4 regions of the Variovorax sp. RO1 genome follow, and region 1 is predicted to be linked to each of the others. Evidence: predicted binding sites of a transcription regulator. Region 1 holds the regulator's gene; each other region holds the start of a gene.
What was found. The regulator LexA, encoded in region 1, represses DNA repair genes until DNA is damaged. The targets are predictions, from matches to a motif close to ACTGTATNNNNATACAGT.

Region 1 (5,050 bases):
CCGATGCGCTCGCTGTGCCACTGCACTTCGAACCCTCGCCGGCGTTCTTCGCCGCCCTCGACGCAAAGCTATCATCGCTCGATGGATACCAAGCTGCTTGAACTGCTCGTCTGCCCCGTCACCAAGGGCCCGCTGACCTGGAACGCCGAGAAGCAGGAACTCTGCTCGCGCAGCGCGCGGCTCGCCTACCCGGTGCGCGACGGCATCCCGGTGCTGCTCGAGAACGAGGCCCGCACGCTGTCCGACGAAGAGCTGGGCCTGTGAGCTTCACCGTTCTGGTGCCGGCCCGGCTGGCTTCGACGCGACTTCCCAATAAACCGCTGGCCGATATCGCCGGCCTGCCGATGGTCGTGCGCGTGGCGCAACGCGCCCGCCAGTCCGGCGCCCTTCGCGTGGTGGTGGCCGGCGACGACATCTCCATCATCGAGGCCTGCAAGGCGCATGGTGTCGAAGCCCTGCTGACGCGCCAGGACCACGCCAGCGGCACCGACCGGCTGGCCGAAGCTTGCGAACAGCTCGGGCTCGACGGCGACGCGATCGTCGTCAACGTGCAGGGCGACGAACCGCTGATCGACCCCGCGCTCATCGACGCCGTTGCCGCCACGCTGGCAGCGCGCCCGCAGGCCGCGATGAGTACCGCCGTCCACGCGATCGATTCGCTGGCCGACTTCATGAACCCGAACGTGGTCAAGGCCGTGCTCGATGCACAGGGCCATGCGCTCTACTTCAGCCGCGCACCGATCCCCTGGTGGCGCGACGGTTCTTCAGGCGGCGCGGCGCCCTCGGTGCTGCCCAGCCCGGCACCGCTGCGCCACATCGGCATCTACGGCTATCGCGCGGGCTTCGTGCGGCAATTTCCGTTGCTGTCGCCTGCGCCTGTCGAAGCCACCGAAGCGCTCGAACAGCTGCGCGCGCTGTGGCACGGGCACCGCATCGCGGTGCATGTGAGCGATGTCGCCCCGGGCCCCGGGATCGACACGCCCGAAGACCTAGCGCGCGTGCGCGCGGTCTTCGCGGCCAACGCGCTTGCCTGAACTGCCCGCCGCTCCCGAGGGGAACGGCGGCAATTTGTCACGGGCACGCATGCTATCCTCGACGCAATTCCGCCTCGGCGCGCCTGAGGGTGCGCATGGGGCGCGACACAAAATCTAAGAACCTTCCGAGGACACCATGAGACTTATTTTGCTGGGCGCGCCCGGAGCAGGTAAAGGCACGCAAGCGACCTTCATCTGCCAGAAATACGGCATTCCCCAAATCTCGACCGGCGACATGTTGCGCGCCGCCGTCAAGGCCGGCACCCCCCTCGGGCTGCAGGCCAAGACGATCATGGACTCGGGCGCGCTGGTCAGCGACGACCTGATCATCAACCTCGTGAAGGAACGCATCGCGCAGCCCGACTGCAACGACGGCTTCCTGTTCGACGGCTTCCCGCGCACCATTCCGCAGGCCGACGCCATGAAGGCGGCCGGCGTGAAGCTCGACTACGTGCTCGAGATCGATGTGCCCTTCGGCGACATCATCGAACGCATGAGCGGTCGCCGCTCACACCCGGCATCGGGCCGCACCTACCACGTCAAGTTCAATCCGCCGAAGGTGGAAGGCAAGGACGACGTGACTGGTGAAGAGCTGATCCAGCGCGAAGACGACAAGGAAGAGACCGTGCGCAAGCGGCTCGACGTCTACAGCCAGCAGACCCGTCCGCTGGTCGACTACTACTCGGCCTGGGCCAAGGCCGATCCGTCCGCCGCACCGAAGTACCGCGCCATCCAGGGTGTGGGCACGGTCGACGAGATCACGCAGCGCGCGCTCGCCGCACTGAACAGCTGATTCAGAGGCTGACGACCCCGTCAGCCTCTCTCCTAACCGCCCTCCGACTCCGGCAGGGCGGCCACTCCCAAGAGTTCCAGCACCAGCGCAACCCGCGCCTTCACCGGCGTGAGTGCGCCCGCATCCCGCAGCCCGTCACCGGGCTTCGGGAGGATGCGTCCGTTCGTGCAGCGCGTGGCGCGCAGCACCGCCACGCCAGCGTCCTGCGCCTTCAGTGCCGCGGCTTCCAGTGCGTGGTGCACGGTGCCGTTGCCGGTCGCGGCCACGACCAGCCCGCGCAAGGGTTCGGCAGACGGAAGCAGCAACGCCTCGACGATCGCACCGCTCGCGCCCGCGTGGCTCATGACGATCTCGACACGAGGCCACGGCTTCGACACCGCATCCAACCGTGCAGCATCGGCCGACGTCCCCTGCGGCCACGCGCGAACACGCCGCACCCCGCCCTCTTCGACATAGCCCACCGGACCCGCATCGCCCGACGCGAACGCATCGAGGCGGTAGGTGTGCACCTTCTGCACGTCTAGGCCGCCGTGGATCGTGCCCGCGCACACCACTGTCACGCCCTGCGCGCCCGGCGTCGAAGCCACCACGAGCGCGTCGCGCACGTTCTGCGGACCATCGGGCGACAAGGCCGTCGCCGGACGCATCGCGCACGTCAGCACCACCGGCTTGGCCGGCGCCAGCACGGCGTGCAGGAAGAAAGCGGTTTCCTCCAGCGTGTCGGTGCCGTGCGTGACGACGATGCCGGCCACATCGGGCTGCGCCAGCCAGTGCGCGCAGCGCGCGGCCAGCTGGCGCCAGGTGTCGGCGTCCATGTCCTTGCTGTCGAGCTGCGCGACCTGCTCCGCCACTAGCGTCACGCCGGTCGGTGCCTCGATGCCGCCCAGCAGGTCGGTCACCCCCACCTGCCCCGCCGTGTAGCCGATGTTGTCGCCGCTGCTGGCGGCCTTGCCGGCAATGGTGCCGCCGGTGCCCAACACCACCACGCGGCGCGTCTCGGACGAAGAGGAATGAGTCATGGCTTGTCAACTTTTGAAAACTGGTTAAAAATACAGGTACTGGATATCTAGCCAGTGCCGCAAGGAAACCACTATGCAGTTCGCAGTGAAGCTTACCGCCCGCCAGCAGCAGATCCTGGACCTGATCCAGGCCGCCATCGCACGCACCGGTGCGCCGCCCACGCGCGCCGAAATCGCCAACGAGCTGGGCTTCAAGTCGGCCAACGCCGCCGAAGAGCACCTGCAGGCCCTGGCCCGCAAGGGCGTCATCGAACTCGTCAGCGGCACCTCGCGCGGCATCCGCCTCAAGGGCGATGCGCTGCGCTCGCTCCACGAAACGCGCCACCGCGAAGGCAACCAGTTCTCGCTCTCGCTGCCCGGCATGGCCCAGCTCGCGCTGCCGCTCATCGGCCGCGTCGCGGCCGGTTCGCCCATCCTCGCGCAAGAGCACGTCGATCAGACCTACTACGTCGAGAACACGCTGTTCCAGCGCCAGCCCGACTACCTGCTCAAGGTGCGCGGCATGTCGATGCGCGACGCCGGCATCATGGACGGCGACCTGCTCGCCGTGCAGGCCACCAAGGAAGCGCGCAACGGCCAGATCGTGGTGGCCCGCCTGGGCGAAGAAGTCACCGTGAAGCGCCTGAAGCGCAACAAGCAGGTGATCGAGCTGCACGCCGAGAACCCCGACTACCCGACCATCATCGTCCAGCCCGGCGAGCCCTTCGAAATCGAAGGCCTCGCGGTCGGCCTCATCCGCAACACGATGCTGATGTAGGCCCCGGGCTTGCTGCCCACTGGCAGCAGCACCTCATCCGGCCGCGACAGGTGGCGGGCGTATGGCGCGAAGTCGCCATCACCCTGTTGCGGCCGACTCAAGAAATCCTGCCTGTGTTCAACCTCATACTTTTTTGGAGTTCACATGGGAATCGCCCTCCTCGCTATCGCCGACTTCTGGTCGCCCCTGCAATCGCTGGCCACCCGCTGGATGCCCGCCCGCCGCCCGTCACGCGGTGACAGCAGCGACGCTGCCGCTGGTTTGCGCTACGTGGCCATTCGCCCGGCCTGCACGGCGCGCACCGCCGGCAGCCCGACGCCGGCCACGTCGCCATCCGCTGCTGCCACGCCCGCCCGCCCGCTGCGCGTGGTCCGCGTGGTCGACCGGCAAGGCTCGCAGCGCGGCTGCGCCAACCGGGTCGTGATTTCCGGCCGCATGGCCGACGTGTGCGCCGAACTCGAACGACTCGCCGCACTGGAAGCTGCAGAAACCGGCAGCGGCACGCACCGCCCCAGCCATCTGCACTGAGAAAGTGCGAACGAAGCCGCCGTGCCTGCGCGACCTGCGCACTCCCCATGAGCACGGCGGATTCACCCCCAACGGCCTGAAACAGGCCTCCCGGGCGCCATCGGGCACCGGGTATCCAAACGTTCACACGTGCGACCTGCCAATGCTGCGAGGCACAATGGCATGCCATGAACATTGTGATCCTCGACGACTACCAGGACGCCGTGCGCAAGCTGCAGTGCGCTGCCAAGCTGGACGCGTACGCCGCCAAGGTCTACACCAACACGGTCAAGGGCATCGGCCAACTGTCGGTTCGCCTCAAGGATGCGGACGTCATCGTGCTCATCCGCGAGCGCAGCCAGATATCCCGCCAACTGATCGAGAAGCTGCCCAAGCTCAAGCTGATTTCCCAGACCGGTCGCGTCGGCGGCCACATCGACGTCACGGCCTGCACCGAACGCGGTGTGGCGGTGGCCGAAGGCTCGGGCTCGCCGCAGGCACCTGCCGAGCTCACCTGGGCACTGATCATGGCGGCCATGCGCCGCCTGCCGCAGTACATCAGCAACCTCAAGCACGGGGCCTGGCAGCAGTCGGGCCTCAAGTCGGCGTCGATGCCGCCGAACTTCGGCATGGGCTCGGTGCTCAAGGGCAAGACGCTGTGCATCTGGGGCTACGGTCGCATCGGCCAGCTGGTGGCGCGCTACGGGCAGGCCTTCGGCATGCAGGTCGTGATCTGGGGCCGCGAGGCCAGCTGCGCCAAGGCGCGCTCCGACGGCTTCCAGGTGGCACAGAACCGCCACGAATTCTTTGCCGCGGCCGACGTGCTGTCGGTGCATCTGCGGCTCAACGAGGACACCCAGGGCCTCATCAAGCTCGAAGACCTCTCCCGCATGAAGCCGACGGCGCTGTTCGTCAACACGTCGCGCGCCGAGCTGGTGGA
Region 2 (5,050 bases), on a different contig from region 1:
TCGCGGCCGATGCGGCTATCGGCGATGCACTGGCGGCGGTGGCTGAAAGTGCGCTGCGTGATCCGGTGAGTCTGGTGGGGCAGAAGGCGGTCGATGAATTTCGCTTGCAGTCACCGAAGGTCCATCGCGGCCTGCTGATCAGCGGTGACCGCTTCGTATCGACCACCGCAGAGAGCGGCGCCCTGCAGCGCTCGTTGCCCGATGCGCTCGCGGTCGAGATGGAAGGTGCGGCGATGGCGCAGGCCTGCCACGACTACGGCGTGCCCTTTGCGGCGCTGCGGACCATTTCAGACCGCGCCGACGATGCCGCGCACGGCGACTTCACGCGCTTCGTGGCCGAGGTGGCGAGCCGCTACAGCCTGGCCCTCGTCGACGCGTGGCTCGCCTCCTTGCCGCGCGACACGGCCTGAAGCCCTTAGGGCGCGAGCCGGCGCAGCGACGGCAGGTCGCGCAGCAGCGGCGGGATCGACAGTGCCAGCAGCAGCGCGGCCAGTGGCACGACGCAGATGAAGCCCACGTGCTTGAAGCCCAGCGCGCCGACCGCGCCTCCGAGCACGAACATGCCGACCAGCCCGCCGCAGCGGCGCAGCCGGCTGCGGTCGTGGCGCACCGGCAGCGGTGTGGACGGCGCGCGCCGGTTCCAGTAGAGCATCTTGCCCAGCTCGATCCCCACGTCGGTGATGTTGCCGGTCATGTGGGTGGTGCGCGTGCTGCCGCCCGAGGTCTTCGACGCCACGGCGTTCTGCAGCCCCATGATGAACGACAGCAGCAGCACTGTGAGCGGCACCGCGAACGGCGTGGCCCAGGTCAGCGTGATGGCGCCGGCGAGCCCGAACGGGAACATCAGCGCGGCCTCCAGCAGCAGCGGCAGCGCATACACGCCATGCAGCCGATGTTGTCGCGCCCAGTTCACCAGCACCGCGCAGACCGCCGCGCCGCTCACGAACGCGAGGATCGCGCCCACCGCGTTCAACAGCAGCGTGAGGTTGCCCAGCACCATGCCATCCGCCAACTGCGAGGCGAAGCCGGTCATGTGCGAGGTGTACATGTGCAGCACGAGGAAGCCGCCCGCATTGACGGCGCCGGCATTGAAGGCCAGCAACAGGCCGAGCGCGGTGTTCGTCGACGGCGCGCGGTGGCGATTGGTGAGGAAACGAAGTCTGCGCACGGGGCTCTCCAGGTCAACTGCCAGCCGACAGTCACTCTAGCACCCGGTACGCGGACCTACTTGAGCCAGCCGCGCCGGCGGAAGTACCACATCGGCCCCAGCGCGCTCGCTGCCATCAGCGCCAGGGCGTACGGGTAGCCGCCCTGCCAGTCGAGCTCGGGCATGTACTTGAAGTTCATGCCGTAGATGCTCGCGATCAGCGTGGGCGGCAACAGCGCGACGCTGGCCACCGAGAAGATCTTGATGGTCTTGTTCTGGTTGATGTTGATGAAACCGACGGTCGCATCCATCAGGAAGTTGATCTTGTCGAAGAGAAACGCCGTGTGGTTGTCGAGCGATTCGATGTCGCGCAGGATCTGCCGCGCCTCTTCGAACTGCTCGGCGTTGAGCATCTTGCTGCGCATCATGAAGCTCACGGCGCGGCGTGTGTCCATCACGTTGCGGCGGATGCGGCCGTTCAAGTCTTCCTGCCGCGCGATGAGGCCGAGCACTTCGCCGGCCAGCTCGTCGGTGACGTTGCCCGAGAGCACTTTCTTGCCGGCCACTTCGAGCTCGTCGTAGATGTTCTCCAGCGTGTCGGCCGAGTATTCGGCGTCGGCGTCGAAGAGCTTGAGCATCACTTCTTTCGCGTCTTCGATCAGCCCCGGCGCGCGGCGTGCGCGCATGCGCAGCAGGCGGAACACGGGCACGTCTTCGTCGTGGATCGAGAACAGCACGCCGCGGCTGCGCAGGTCGGTGTTGTGCTGGTTGAGGATGAAGGCGACGCGCACCGTGCGCGGGTCTTCGTCGTCGTCGATCAAGAAGTCGGAGCGGATGTGCAGCTCGCCGTTGTCTTCTTCGTAGAAGCGGGCCGATTCCTCGATGTCCTCGTCCATCGCGTCTTCGGGAATGGAGAGGCCGTAGTACTGCTTGATCCAGCGCTTTTCTTCGAGCGTGGGCGACTCGAGATCGACCCAGATCGGCTGGAACTTGGAGAGCTCTTCGAGCGACTCGATCTCTTCCTGGACGAGGCGGCCGTTGGCGAGCGTAAAGATATTGAGCATGGGCTCACTCCCGGGAATGACTGAACGATGGGCGAGGGAGGGGCGCTTTCAATTCCCGCAGACCCGGCGTCAGTACATCATGCGCGGCGTCGGAAGGGAGTTGAAAGCTGCCGAGACGGGGCGGTTTCCATGGGGAGTCTCCGGTTGCAGCGAGGCGCGATTATGTCACTGGCCATTGGGCGGCAAGGCACTCGGACTGGACGGACATACAGTAAAGTCGTGCCCATGCAGACCGCTGCGCCCCCCATTGTTTCCACCGCACCGAAGACGCAAGCCGAGCGTCTGGCCGCGGCGCTTGCCGCGCTCAACGACGACCAGCGCGCGGCGGTCGAGCACGGCGTGGGTACGGCGGTCGGCGAAGACCACCGGCCGCTGCTCGTGATCGCCGGCGCAGGGTCGGGCAAGACCAGCACGCTGGCGCACCGGGTGGCGCACCTGATCGCGGGCGGGGTCGATCCGCAGCGGCTGCTGCTGCTCACCTTCTCGCGCCGCGCCGCGCAGGAAATGGAGCGCCGCGCCGGCCAGGTGCTGGCGCGTGTGCTGGGCCTGAAGTCAGAGCGCCCGCCGGCGCTGCCGTGGGCCGGCACCTTCCACGGCATCGGCGCGCGGCTGCTGCGCGAGTACGCCGCGCAGATCGGGCTCGACGAGAACTTCACCATCCACGACCGCGGCGACGCCGAAGACCTCATGGGGCTGGTGCGGCACGAGCTGGGGCTGTCGTCCACGGTCAACCGCTTTCCGCGCAAGGGCACCTGCCTGTCGATCTACTCGCGCTGCGTGAACACGCGCGCGCCGCTGGCCGAGGTGCTGAAAGACAGCTTTCCCTGGTGCGCCGAGTGGGAGGCCCAGCTCAAGACGCTGTTCGGCGCGTACGTCGAGGCCAAGCAGCAGCAGAACGTGCTCGACTACGACGACCTGCTGCTCTACTGGGCCGAAATGGTCGCCGAGCCCGCGCTGGCCGCGCATGTCGGCGCGCGCTTCGACCATGTGCTGGTCGACGAGTACCAGGACACCAACCTGCTGCAGGCCGCGATCTTGCGGGCGATGAAGCCCGACGGGCGCGGCGTGACGGTGGTGGGCGACGACGCGCAGTCGATCTACTCGTTCCGCGGCGCCACGGTGCGCAACATCCTCGACTTTCCCTCGCAGTTCTCGCAAGAGGCGCGCATCGTCACGCTGGAGCGCAACTACCGCTCGACGCAGCCGATCCTCGACGCGTCGAACCGCGTCATCGCGCAGGCCGCCGAGCGGCACGCCAAGACGCTGTGGACCGACAAGCCCTCGGCCGGCAAGCCGGTGCTGGTGCTCGTGCCCGACGAGGCCGGGCAGGCGCGCTGGGTGGCCGACAAGATCCTGGCGCACCGCGAGGGCGGGCTGGCGCTGAAGTCGCAGGCGGTGCTGTTTCGGACCTCGTCGCACAGCGCGGCGCTCGAACTGGAGCTGGCGCGGCGCAACATCCCGTTCGTGAAGTTCGGTGGGCTCAAGTTTCTCGAGGCCTCGCACGTGAAGGACCTGCTCGCGGTGCTGCGTTTCGCGCAGAACCCGCGCGGACGCATGGCGGGCTTTCGCGTCACGCAGCTCATTCCCGGCGTGGGCCCGGCCACCGGCACGCGCCTGCTCGACGCGATGGACCAGGCGGCCGACCCGGCCGCGGCCGTGCGCGACTTCGTGCCGCCGTCGGCCGCGCGCGAACAGTGGGCCGACTTCGCCCAGGCCTATGCCGCCTTGCGCGAGCCGTCGCTGAAGTGGCCGGCCGACGTGGAAGTCGCGATGCAGTGGTACCAGCCGCACTTGGAGCGGCTGTACGAAGACACCTCGGGCGTGCGGCGTGCCGACGTCGAGCAGCTGGCGCGGCTGGCGGGCGGCTATGGCTCGCGCGAACGCTTCCTTACCGAACTCACGCTCGATCCGCCCGAAGCCACGAGCGACCGGCCCGGCCCGCCGTTGCTCGACGAGGACTACCTGATCCTGTCGACCATCCATTCGGCCAAGGGCCAGGAGTGGAACTCGGTGCATGTGATCAACGTGGTCGACGGCTGCATGCCGGCCGACGTGGCGCAGGGCGCGCACGAGCTGGAAGAAGAGCGGCGCCTGCTCTACGTGGCGATGACGCGGGCCCGCGACCACCTGCACCTGGTGATGCCGCAGCGCTTTCACATCACGCAGCAGGCGGCGCGCGGCGACCGGCACCTGTACGCCAACCGCACCCGTTTCATCACCGAGTCCGACCTGGCAGGCTTCGAGCTGCAGACCTGGCCGCCGCCCCCGGTGCTGCCGCCTGCCGTGCCGCCGCCGGCTGCAGTGATCGACCTGCGCAACCGCATGCGCGCCGCCTGGCGCTGAACGGGCCGGCCCTTCGCGCGAGAGGGGCACTGCACGCGCTGCGTGGAAACACTTGCTTCCAAAGCGCCGCAACCGCATGCCCCTGCACGGGGGTAGCTATGGAATCAATAGCGGATTGGGGCATGCAATACACCAGCCCGTCACTCGGGCAAGCCCCGGTATTGCAATACCGTGACAGCTTGGGCATAGTGAATCCGACCGCCCCCTTTCTCACCTCTTTCTTCCTCTTCTCCCGTTCTCCCCCACACCTGTTTCGCCGGCCACGCTTCATCCCGGAGCGCGGTCATTTCCCCAACCGTCAATTCTCAGGAGGTCATTCATGAATTTGACGATCAGCGGTCATCACCTCGACGTCACACCTGCCTTGCGCACCTACGTCACGAGCAAGCTGGACCGGATCACGCGACATTTCGACCAGGTGGTCGATGTCAAGGTGATCCTCACGGTGGAAAAGCAGAAGGAAAAGGAACGCCGCCAAAAGGCGGAATGCAACATC
Region 3 (5,050 bases), on a different contig from region 1:
GGTGAAGGCCGGTGCGCCGGTCGACCAGGTGATCGAACAGCTGATCCCACTGCTCGACAAGGACGACATCGTCATCGACGGCGGCAACAGCCTGTACACCGACACCGAGCGCCGCGACGCCTACCTCGCGAGCAAGGGCCTGCGCTTCATCGGCGCGGGCGTGTCGGGCGGCGAGGAAGGCGCGCGCAAGGGGCCGTCGATCATGCCCGGCGGGCCGCTCTCGACCTGGGAGGTGATGAAGCCGATCTTCGAGAGCATCGCGGCCAAGGTGGACGGCGAGCCCTGCGTCATTCACATCGGCCCGGGCGGCGCGGGCCACTACGTGAAGATGGTGCACAACGGCATCGAGTACGGCGACATGCAGCTGATCTGCGAGGCCTACAGCCTGTTCAAGGCCGCCGGCTTCACGACCGACGAGATGGCCGCGATCTTCAACGAGTGGAACGAGGGCGAGCTGCAGAGCTACCTGATCCAGATCACCGCCAAGGCGCTCGAACAGAAAGACCCGGAAACCGGCCAGCCGGTGGTCGACCTCATCCTGGACAAGGCCGGCCAGAAAGGCACGGGCCAGTGGACGCTGCTGAACGCGGCCGAGAACGCGGTGGTCATCAGCACCATCAACGCCGCGGTCGAGGCGCGCGTGCTGTCGTCGCAGAAGAAGGCACGCGTCGCGGCCAGCCAGCTGCTGCACGGGCCGGTGCCCGCGCTGTCGATCGAGAAGCAGGCCCTCGTGGCCAAGGTGCACGACGCGCTCTATGCCTCGAAGGTCATCAGCTACACGCAGGGCTTCGACCTCATCCAGACGATGGGCGAGAAGAAAGGCTGGAAGCTCGACCTGGCGGGCATCGCGTCGATCTGGCGCGGCGGCTGCATCATCCGCGCGCGCTTTTTGAATCGCATCACCGACGCCTTCCGCACCGACCCGGCGCTGGGCAACCTGATGCTCGACCCGTTCTTTCAGGACCTGCTGAACCGCACGCAGCAGAACTGGCGCGAGGTGGTGGCGCTGGCGGTCAGCAACGGCATTCCGGTGCCGGCCTTCAGCGCCTCGCTGGCCTACTACGACAGCTACCGCACGGCACGCCTGAGCGCGAACCTGCTGCAGGCGCAGCGCGACTTCTTCGGGGCGCACACGTACGAGCGGGTCGACAAGCCTGAAGGCCAGTTCTTCCATACGGACTGGCCCGAAGTCATCGAGTAAGCGGCGTCCGGGCTCAGAACAGATTGCCCTGCCCTTGCGCGCCTGGCGGCCGGAAGGCCGAGGTATCGAGCGCAATCCGCTCGCGGTTGAAGCCCAGCCGGTTCGTCGCCTTCTGGAAGCGCTGGTGGATCAGGTCGGCCCACAGGCCGCTGCCCTTCATGCGCGTGGCGAAGTCGGCGTCGTAGTCCTTGCCGCCGCGCATCTCGTGGATGCGCGCCATCACACGCTCGGCGCGCTGCGGGTAGTGCAGCTCGAGCCATTCCTTGAAGAGCGGCGCCACCTCCCACGGCAGCCGCACCACGGTGTAGAAGGCGCTGCGCGCGCCGGCCTCCCAGGCGGCTTCGAGCACCTGCTCCATGTCTTCGGTGATGAACGGAATCTGCGGCGCCACGCTCACGCCCACCGGCACGCCGGCCTCGGCCAGGGTGCGGATGGTGCGCAGCCGCCGGTGCGGTGCGGCGGCGCGCGGCTCGAGCTTGCGCGCCAGTTCGCCGTCGAGCGTTGTGATCGTGACGTACACAGCCGCGAGCCGGTCGGCCGCCATCGGCGCGATCAGGTCGAGGTCGCGCTCCACGGCGCTCGACTTGGTGATGAGCGCGAACGGATGCCGCACCTCGCTCAGCAGCTCGATCACGCCGCGCGTGAGGCGCAGCTCGCGCTCGATGGGCTGGTAGCAGTCGGTCGCGGTGCCGATGGCGAGGTTGCTGGGGCGGTAGCTCTTGCGCCCGAGTTCGGCGCGCAGCACCTCGACGAGGTTGCGCTTGGCGATGAGCTTGGTCTCGAAGTCGAGGCCGGGCGAGAGGTTCAGGTAGCTGTGCGTGGGCCGCGCAAAGCAGTAGATGCAGCCGTGCTCGCAGCCGCGGTACGGGTTGAGCGAACGGTCGAAAGGAATGTCGGGCGACTCGTTGCTGCTGAGCACCGACTTCACGTCTTCGAAGCGCACCTCGGTGGCCAGCGGCAGCAGTTCGGCGGCCTCGGCTTCGCCCTCTTCCAGCGTGCCCCAGCCGTCGTCGAAGGCGTCGCGCTCGTCTTTGGAGAACCGGTGCGCGAGCCGCGTGGCCGCGCCACGGCCCTTGATGATGTGGATGGGAACCTGGGCGGCGGGCATGGCGAGTCCTTGGAAGGAGGCAGGAAACAAGTCGAACAACTGTTTATTCATACAGTATTTCACTTTTAATCCTGCCGTGCAGTATTTTTTTGTTTCTGTCTTGACAGAAATTTAGGAATTCCTAAACTCGACGCCATGGAACTCACCGACATTCAACGCAAGTTCGTCCTGCACTGGGGCGAGATGGGCTCCATGTGGGGCGTGAACCGCACGGTCTCGCAGATCCACGCCCTGCTGTTCGCCCATGGCAAGCCGATGCACGCCGAAGAGCTGTCGGAAACGCTGGGCGTGGCCCGCTCCAACGTCAGCAACAGCCTGAAGGAGTTGCAGGCCTGGAACCTCGTGCGCGTCACCCACACGCTGGGCGACCGGCGCGACTACTTCGAGACCAGCGTCGACGTGTGGGAACTGTTCCGCACCGTGGTGCGCGAGCGCAAGGAGCGCGAGTTCGACCCCACCATCCGCGTGCTGCGCGAGATCGTTTCCAGCCCCGATTTCCAGAAGGAGCCGCCCGATGCGCAAGACCGCATCCGCTCCACCATGGACCTCATGACCAAGCTCGCCACCTGGGCCGACGAGATGCTGCGGCTGTCGCCCGGCACGCTCGACAAGGTGCTCACGCTCGGCGCCAGCGTGCAGAAGTTCGTGCGCGGCGACACCGCACCGCCACCGCCCCCCGACAAGGGCGACGACCCCGACGCGCACCACGCCAGCCTGCCGATGATCTGAGAAAGGCAGCGTCCTTTTTTTTGCCTTCTTATTTCTGTTTTGACTGAAATATCGAGAACCAAGAACGTCATGACCCGCTTCGCTCCCGCCACCTACCCGCTCACGGTTTATTTCGACGCCACCTGCCCGCTGTGCACGGCCGAGATGGGCGCCATGCAGGCGCGCGACAGCGCTGGCCGGCTGCGCCTGATCGACTGCTCGCCCGTCGGCTTCGCGAACGGCCCGGCGCCGCGCGAGGCGCTGATGCGTTCACTGCACGCGGTCGATGCGGCTGGCCAACTGCGCGTGGGCGTGAACGCCATCCGCGCCTGCCGCGCCGCGGTGGGCCTGCCGGCCGGTGGCGCGGTGCTCGATCTGCCGGTGATCGGCCGGCTGGCCGACCGCGCCTACGCGGTGCTGGCCCGCAACCGCTACCGGCTGCCGCGCTGGCTGGTGCTGCGGCTCGCGGGGCACGGTGCGATCGCGCCAACCACCTGCGCCGACGACCACTGCAAGCTCTGAAAAAACTCACATCGCCTGAAGGAGTTTCGATGCCCGACGTCTTCCAGCCCGACTTCCGCCTGCCCGGCACCGCGCGGCCCACGCCGCCCGCGGTCGAAGGCCACGTGAGCCGCGAGGACACGCAGGACTATTTCACCGAGGTCGCCGACGACTACCGCGCCTGGAGCCCGAGCTACAACATGCACTTCGGCTTCTGGCGCCTGGGCCTGAACCCGCTGCGGCGCGAAGGCATGCTGATCGAGATGAACCGCACCGTCGGTCGCGCACTGCAGCTCGACACCGCCACCACCGGCCCGCGCTGCGTGCTCGACCTCGGCTGCGGCGCCGGCGCCACCTCGCGCACGCTGGTCGACGACGACCCTGCGCTGCATGCGGTCACCGTGACCAACGTGCCGGTGCAGAACGGCATCGCCGCGCGGCTCGACGCCCGGGCCGGCGTGGCCGACCGCGTTGCGCACGTCGAGGCCGACTACACGCGCACCGGCCTGCCCGCCGCCCAGGCCGATGGCGCCTGGGCACTCGAAAGTGCCTGCTATGCAGAAGGCACCGCCAAGGCCAACTTCGTGCGCGAAGCCGCGCGGCTGCTCAAGCCCGGCGCGCGGCTGGTGGTGGTCGACGGCTTCCTGCTGCGCCGCCAGCCGGGCCGCCTCGCGGGCTGGCTGCACCGCCTGTGGGCCGACAGCTGGGCCGTGCCCACGCTGGCCGTGCGCGAAGACTTCGTCGCCGCGCTGCGCACGCACGGCTTCGACGACATCGAAGTGACGTCGCTGCGCTGGCGCGTGGCACCGAGCGCGCTGCACATCCCGGTGCTGGCCACGCGCTTCACGCTGGCCGAACTCTGGAAGGCGCGCGGCAAGCTCAGCCCCTGGCGGCGCAAGCACATCGTGGCCAGCTACTGCGCGCTCGCGCTGGGCATGTTCTGGCGCGACTTCGACTACGCCATGGTGACGGCCCGGCGCCGCGCCGACTGAGCCCCCGCCAGAAAGAAGAGGAGAAGAGATTTCCATGCGCACCGATCCCGAAGAAAGCAGGCGCGCCGACCTGGCCCCCAACAACGAAGTGCCGGCCGCCAAGCCCGTGCGCGGCATGCCCTTCGGCTGGTTCTGGCCGATGTTCGCCGGCGCGGCGGTCGCGTTCGTGCTGCGCATCGTCTTCGGCGGCGGCCCCGGCGAGCCCTTCTCGGCCATGTTGGGCTCCTTTGTCTATCTCGCGCCCGCGGCATGCGGCGCGGTCACCGTGTACATGGCCGAGCGCATCGAGCGGCGCAGCTGGGGCTACTACCTCTGGGCGCCGTGGGTGGCCACTGCGCTGTTCGTCGGCGGCACGCTGATGGTGTTCATCGAGGGCATCATCTGCGCCGCCTTCATCGTGCCGCTGTTCGCGGTGATGGGCAGTGTCGGCGGGCTGGCCATGGGCATCGTGTGCCGCATCACCAACTGGCCGAAGCCCGCGCTCTACAGCTTTGCCCTGGTGCCGCTGCTGCTCGGCGGCATCGAGCCGCAATGGCCCAA
Region 4 (5,050 bases), on a different contig from region 1:
CAACGCAACATGCGCGCGCACGATGCCGGCCACGGAGCACTCGTCGGTGATCGCCAGCGCCGCGTAGCCGAGGTGGTAGGCGCGCTCGACCACCTCTTCGGGCGTCGAGGCGCCGCGCTGGAAGCTGAAGTTCGTGAGGCAGTGCAGCTCGGCATAGCCGGGCAAGCCCGGCGCCGGCCGCAACCGCTGCGGCAGCACATGCACCTTGGCGGGCAGGCGCTTGCGCTCCTCCTTGCCGCTCAGCTCAGGCATAAAAACCTTGCAGGTACCAGCGCACCTCACCCGACGAAAAGCGCGTGGCGGGCCGCTCGCGAAAGATCCACACCAGGCCGGCCTCGGGGCTTTCGGCCACGTAGTAGTCGCGCATCGCGGGCTGGCCGCCGTCTTCCTCGCCGCCCCACCAGCCGGCCTCGACGCGCTGCGGCCCGACCAGCTTGCGCAGCGGCCCGCAGTAGCACGGGCGCTCGCCGTCCATCTCGAGCCGCAAGGGCTCGGGCAGCAGCCAGGGCGGATAGATCGCATCGGGCTGCGAGGCAGCTTTGTCGCGGGGCGCCGCGGCCTTCTCTTTTTGCAATGCGGGCCTCCACAGCTGCTGGCGCTCGGGCCGGTGGTCGGCCTGCGCGACCGGCACCAGCACCTGGTCGGCGCCGAGCCGCACGCTGAGCCGTTCGACCATCTCGTGCAGCTTGTCGCCCTTGCGGTTGTCTTCGGGCAGGAAGCTGGTGCTGGCGCCGGCCAGCGGATCGGTTTCGAGCGTGCGCAGCTTCAGCCAGCTCACGGGCGCGGCCAGCGTGGTGAGCGCGAGTTTTTCGGACAGCAGGCGGCGCAGGTGCGCCATGTCCTGCGTGGGCTCGGCCGTGCGCACGGTGAGCTGCTGGTGCGGCGGCAGGGTCACGCCGTTGAGGCGCCGCAGGTCGAGCGTCCATTGCAGCTCGAGCGCGCGCGCGCCGCGCTGGCGTGCGCGCAGCCAGATCTGCAGCGCCGAGAGCAGGCGGTTGGCCGACCACATGAGTTCGGGCCCGGTCTCGGCCAGCGCGGGCAGTTCGAGCTTCTGCTCGAACACGTCGGGCAGCGTGAGCCAGGCGTGGGTTTCGGGGCGCAGGCCCCAGGCGATGTCGAGCGCCTCTCGCAGCCCCACGCCGAAGCGCCGCGTGAGGCCGCCGCGCGGCAAGGCGGCCACATCGCCCCAGGTGCGACAGCCCAGGCGCGCGAGCAGATCGAGGTGGCCGCGCGCGGCCGTCAGCGTGTCCAGCGGCAGGCCGGCCGGCACCTCGGCGGGCCGGTTTTCGTTGCGCGCGAACAGGCGCAGCCGCGCCAGCGCGATCAGGCTGGTGGCGCCTTGGGCGCCGAGCATGCGCGCGTCGGGCACGGGGTTGAGGGCCAGCAGCTGGCGCATCAACGGCGCGCGGCCGCCCCAGAGGCGTTCGCAGGCCGAGACTTCGAGCATCAGCGCCTCGTCCTGCCAGGCGACGTGCGGCGTGAACTGCAGCGCCCACCAGCCCAGGGCCTCGGGCGTGGGCATGTCGGGTGCATCGCCTTCCTCGGCTTCAGACGACCACTGCAAGGCGATCCAGTGCATCCGGGCCTCCTTTCCACGCATCGATGCGCACCACCGTGGCTGACGGCGCAGAGGCCGGTGTCACAGACGCCTGCGGCTGCAGGCGCAGCTGGCGCCGCACGCGGGCAGCGGCCAGCAGCGCGCTCATGCGGGCGTTGCGTGCCGGCACCCGCACCGGCGCGGCCAGCGGCGGCCCCCGGCGCTTGAGGATGTGCAGCGCGATCTGCGCCGGGTCGTCCGCGCAGCGCTCGGCGCGCAGGCGCAGCCGCGCGGGCGAGGCCGACAGCGCCACCGACTCGGGCCGGCACACGAACAGCAGCACCTCGTGCTGCGCCGCGGCCAGCTGCAGCCGCCGCAGCTCGCCCACGCGGGCCTGTGGCAGCCAGGCGACGACGGCGGCGATCTCGGCGCAGCGCAGCGCCTGCTCGCAGGCCCACAGTCGCGCGGCCGGGGCGTCGCTGCGCACGCACATCAGCGCCTCGACCGGCAGGCCCTGCGCCCCCAGCGCGGCGCCGCAGGGTTCGTAGGGTGCGCCGACCAGCACCACCGGCCCGCCCCGCGCCTCCACGGCCTGCGCCAGCGCGGGCAGCAGCAGGCGCCAGACGTGGGCCTCGGGCGTGGCCTGCAGCAGCTCCGTCATCGCGCCCACGGGCCAGCCGCCGCCGGGCAGCTCGGCGTCAAGCGCGGCATGGCCGGTGGCCACGACCTGTGCATCCGCCAGGCCGAGTTCGTCGGCATGCCAGACGCCGCGGCCGGCGACGGTGGAAAAGGAGTCGAGGAAAGGGAGGCCCATGATTGCAACTGTTAACTGTATTTTTATACAGTATTTCCCGGGTCGCAACCAGAGATCGATTTACCTGCGAAGGCCAGCGCCTTAAGATCGGTTTGTTAACAATTTGTGACCATGATCCACAAAAAGATTCAATTGCTGGCTTCGGCCTTCGCCGCCCTCGCTTTCACGGTGGCCCCCGCCGCCCAGGCGCAGACCGCCAAGCCGCTGCTGATCGGCCAGACCTACGTGCAGACCGGCCCGCTCGCGTCGCTGTCAACCGAGCCGCTGGTGGGCATTCGCGCCATGTTCACCGCGCTGAACGCCAGCGGCGGCATCAACGGCCGGCCGGTCGAGCTGCGCCAGCTCGACGACGCCTACGACCCCGCCAAGGGCGCCGAGAACGTCAAGGCCTTCGCGCGCGACGGCGCCGTCGGCGTGCTGATGCCCATCGGCACCTCGTCGGCGGTCGGCGCGCTGAAGGCGGCCAACGAACTGAAGATTCCCGTCGTCGGTCCGTACACGGGCGCGGGCCCGGTGGTGAAGTTCAGCGAGTTCGGTTTTCCGGTGCGCATCAGCTTCGACGAGGAATACAGCCGCATCGTGAACCACCTGTTCACCATCGGCCTGTCGCGCATCGCCTTTGCGCACAACGACAACCCCGGCGCGCGCTCGGCGATGGAGAGCACGCAGAAGTTCATTGCCGAACGCGGCGACAAGATGGTCGGCAGCGTGGCCATCAAGAACGACGGCTCCGATGCGGCCGAACGCGCCTCGGAGCTGGCCAAGCTCAAGCCCAAGGCCGTGGTGCTGTCGGCCACCAACGACGTGGCGGCCAAGTTCATCTCGGCCTACCGCGCGGTCGGCGGCGAGACGGCGTTCTATTCGTTCTCCTTCCTGAACGGGCAGAAGCTCTTCCAGGACATCAAGAAGGACGCGGCCGGTGTGGTCATTTCGCAGGTCGTGCCCTACCCGTGGAACAGCGCGATGCCCGTCATCGCCGAGTACCAGGCGGCGATGAAGAAGATCGGCGCGACCGAGTTCAGCTACGCGAGCCTGGAGGGCTACGTCACCGCCAAGGTCATGGTCGAAGGCCTGAAGCGCGCGGGCGCGAACCCCACGCCCGAGTCGCTGCAGAAGGGCCTGGAGTCGTTCAAGACGCTGGACCTCGGCGGCATCGCCGTGTCGTACCGGCCCGGCGAGCACCGCGGGCTGACGTTCTCCGAGCTGTCGATGCTCAAGGCCGACGGGCGCTACCTGCGCTGAGGCCTTCCACTCGCGGGCCTCGCGGGCGCAGAATTTCGTTCGTGACGACGCCCTTCACGAACGAGCCCCACCTTCTCGCCATGACACGCGCGCAGCTGCTGCGGCTCGGCGCGGCCCTGTGCGCGGGCGCCGCGCTCCCCTCCTTCGCCCAGCAGCAACCGAGCAGGCCCGCGATGCAGATGACCACCCGCCCCATTCCCTCCACAAAGGAAGCCCTGCCGGTCATCGGCTGCGGCACATGGATCGGATTCGACCAGCGCCCCGGCACCGACGAATACCAGCGCCTGCCCGGCGTGCTCGAGGCGCTCTTCGCGGCCGGCGGCACGGTGATCGACAGCTCGCCGATGTACGGCCGCTCCGAGGAAACCACCGGCGAACTGCTGGCCGCCGCCAAGCCGCGCACCCAACCCTTTCTCGCCACCAAGGTCTGGACCTCGGGCCGCGAAGCCGGCATCGCGCAGATGGAGCAGTCGTTCGCGCGGCTGCGCACCAAACAGATCGACCTGATGCAGGTGCACAACCTCGTCGACTGGCGCGCGCACCTCGCCACGCTGCGCGGCTGGAAAGACAAGGGCCGCGTGCGCTACCTCGGCATCACGCACTACACCGCCTCGGCCTATGACGAAGTCGAGGCCGTGCTGCGCGCCGAGACGCTCGACTTTCTGCAGATCAACTACTCGCTCGACGCGCGCGAGGCCGAACAGCGCCTGCTGCCGCTCGCGGCCGAGCGCGGCGTGGCGGTGATCGTCAACATGCCCTTCGGCGGCGGCGGTTTGCTTCGGCGCCTGCGCGACAAGCCGCTGCCCGCCTGGGCCGGCGAGATCGGCTGCACGAGCTGGGCGCAGGTGCTGCTGAAGTTCGTGCTGAGTCATCCGGCCGTGACCTGCGCGATCCCCGGCACGAGCCGCGCCGAGCACATGGCCGACAACGCCGCGGCCGGGGCTGGGACAGGCACCTTCCCCGATGCGGCGTTCTGGCGCCAGCATGCAGGCACGCTGGGCCTGTGAACCTCAGCCGAAGAACTTCACCAGCTGCGCGTTGACCGCGTCGGCGCGCTCGTACTGCACCCAGTGCCCCGCGCCGTCGATCACCACGCCTTCGCGGTCGGGGCCTTCGCTGGCCAGTTGCGCCACCAGCGGACGCGGATCGGCGGTGACATCGAACTCGCCCCACAGCAGCAGCGTCGGCACGGCCAGCGTGTCGATCGCGGTCTGCAGCCCGCCCGAGAGCGACACCTCCTTGCTGCGAAAGCGCGTGCCGTGGCACGAGAGGTCGTGGATCTCGAAGGCCAGCGGATCGATGGCGGCCGGCGCGTGCAGCATCAGCGCGCCCAGGTTGTGCATGAGCGCGGCGCGCTCGGTCTCGCGGTCGGGGGCGGCGCGCCAGTTGATCATCTCGACCGTCATGCGGCGCAAGGTGCCGTGGCCGCCGCTGCCCATCAGCGCCAGCCGGCGGAT

Region 2: CY658_RS28365 (ATP-dependent helicase) is a predicted target of LexA. The motif match lies at 2,407-2,424, and genes of this name have one in related genera.
Region 3: CY658_RS21240 (PA0069 family radical SAM protein) is a predicted target of LexA. The motif match lies at 2,348-2,365, and genes of this name have one in related genera.
Region 4: imuA (translesion DNA synthesis-associated protein ImuA) is a predicted target of LexA. The motif match lies at 2,366-2,383, and genes of this name have one in related genera.

The regions. Positions count from the first base shown of each region.
Region 1 is NZ_PKMT01000006.1:325,698-330,747, reverse strand. Features, by position in the region: gene lpxK (tetraacyldisaccharide 4'-kinase) at 1-101, shown strand, start outside; gene CY658_RS26650 (Trm112 family protein) at 82-264, shown strand; gene kdsB (3-deoxy-manno-octulosonate cytidylyltransferase) at 261-1,034, shown strand; gene adk (adenylate kinase) at 1,171-1,827, shown strand; gene CY658_RS26635 (asparaginase) at 1,860-2,846, opposite strand; gene lexA (transcriptional repressor LexA) at 2,920-3,603, shown strand; gene CY658_RS26625 (hypothetical protein) at 3,748-4,131, shown strand; gene CY658_RS26620 (D-2-hydroxyacid dehydrogenase family protein) at 4,299-5,050, shown strand, end outside.
Region 2 is NZ_PKMT01000008.1:13,151-18,200, reverse strand. Features, by position in the region: gene CY658_RS28380 (5'-methylthioadenosine/adenosylhomocysteine nucleosidase) at 1-410, shown strand, start outside; gene CY658_RS28375 (YoaK family protein) at 416-1,168, opposite strand; gene corA (magnesium/cobalt transporter CorA) at 1,225-2,211, opposite strand; gene CY658_RS28365 (ATP-dependent helicase) at 2,437-4,554, shown strand; gene hpf (ribosome hibernation-promoting factor, HPF/YfiA family) at 4,874-5,050, shown strand, end outside.
Region 3 is NZ_PKMT01000004.1:196,453-201,502, reverse strand. Features, by position in the region: gene gnd (decarboxylating NADP(+)-dependent phosphogluconate dehydrogenase) at 1-1,201, shown strand, start outside; gene CY658_RS21240 (PA0069 family radical SAM protein) at 1,215-2,309, opposite strand; gene CY658_RS21235 (GbsR/MarR family transcriptional regulator) at 2,445-3,038, shown strand; gene CY658_RS21230 (thiol-disulfide oxidoreductase DCC family protein) at 3,108-3,539, shown strand; gene CY658_RS21225 (SAM-dependent methyltransferase) at 3,569-4,510, shown strand; gene CY658_RS21220 (polyketide cyclase) at 4,545-5,050, shown strand, end outside.
Region 4 is NZ_PKMT01000009.1:35,582-40,631, forward strand. Features, by position in the region: gene CY658_RS29815 (error-prone DNA polymerase) at 1-252, opposite strand, end outside; gene CY658_RS29820 (Y-family DNA polymerase) at 245-1,579, opposite strand; gene imuA (translesion DNA synthesis-associated protein ImuA) at 1,548-2,351, opposite strand; gene CY658_RS29830 (ABC transporter substrate-binding protein) at 2,463-3,593, shown strand; gene CY658_RS29835 (aldo/keto reductase) at 3,674-4,600, shown strand; gene CY658_RS29840 (alpha/beta fold hydrolase) at 4,604-5,050, opposite strand, start outside.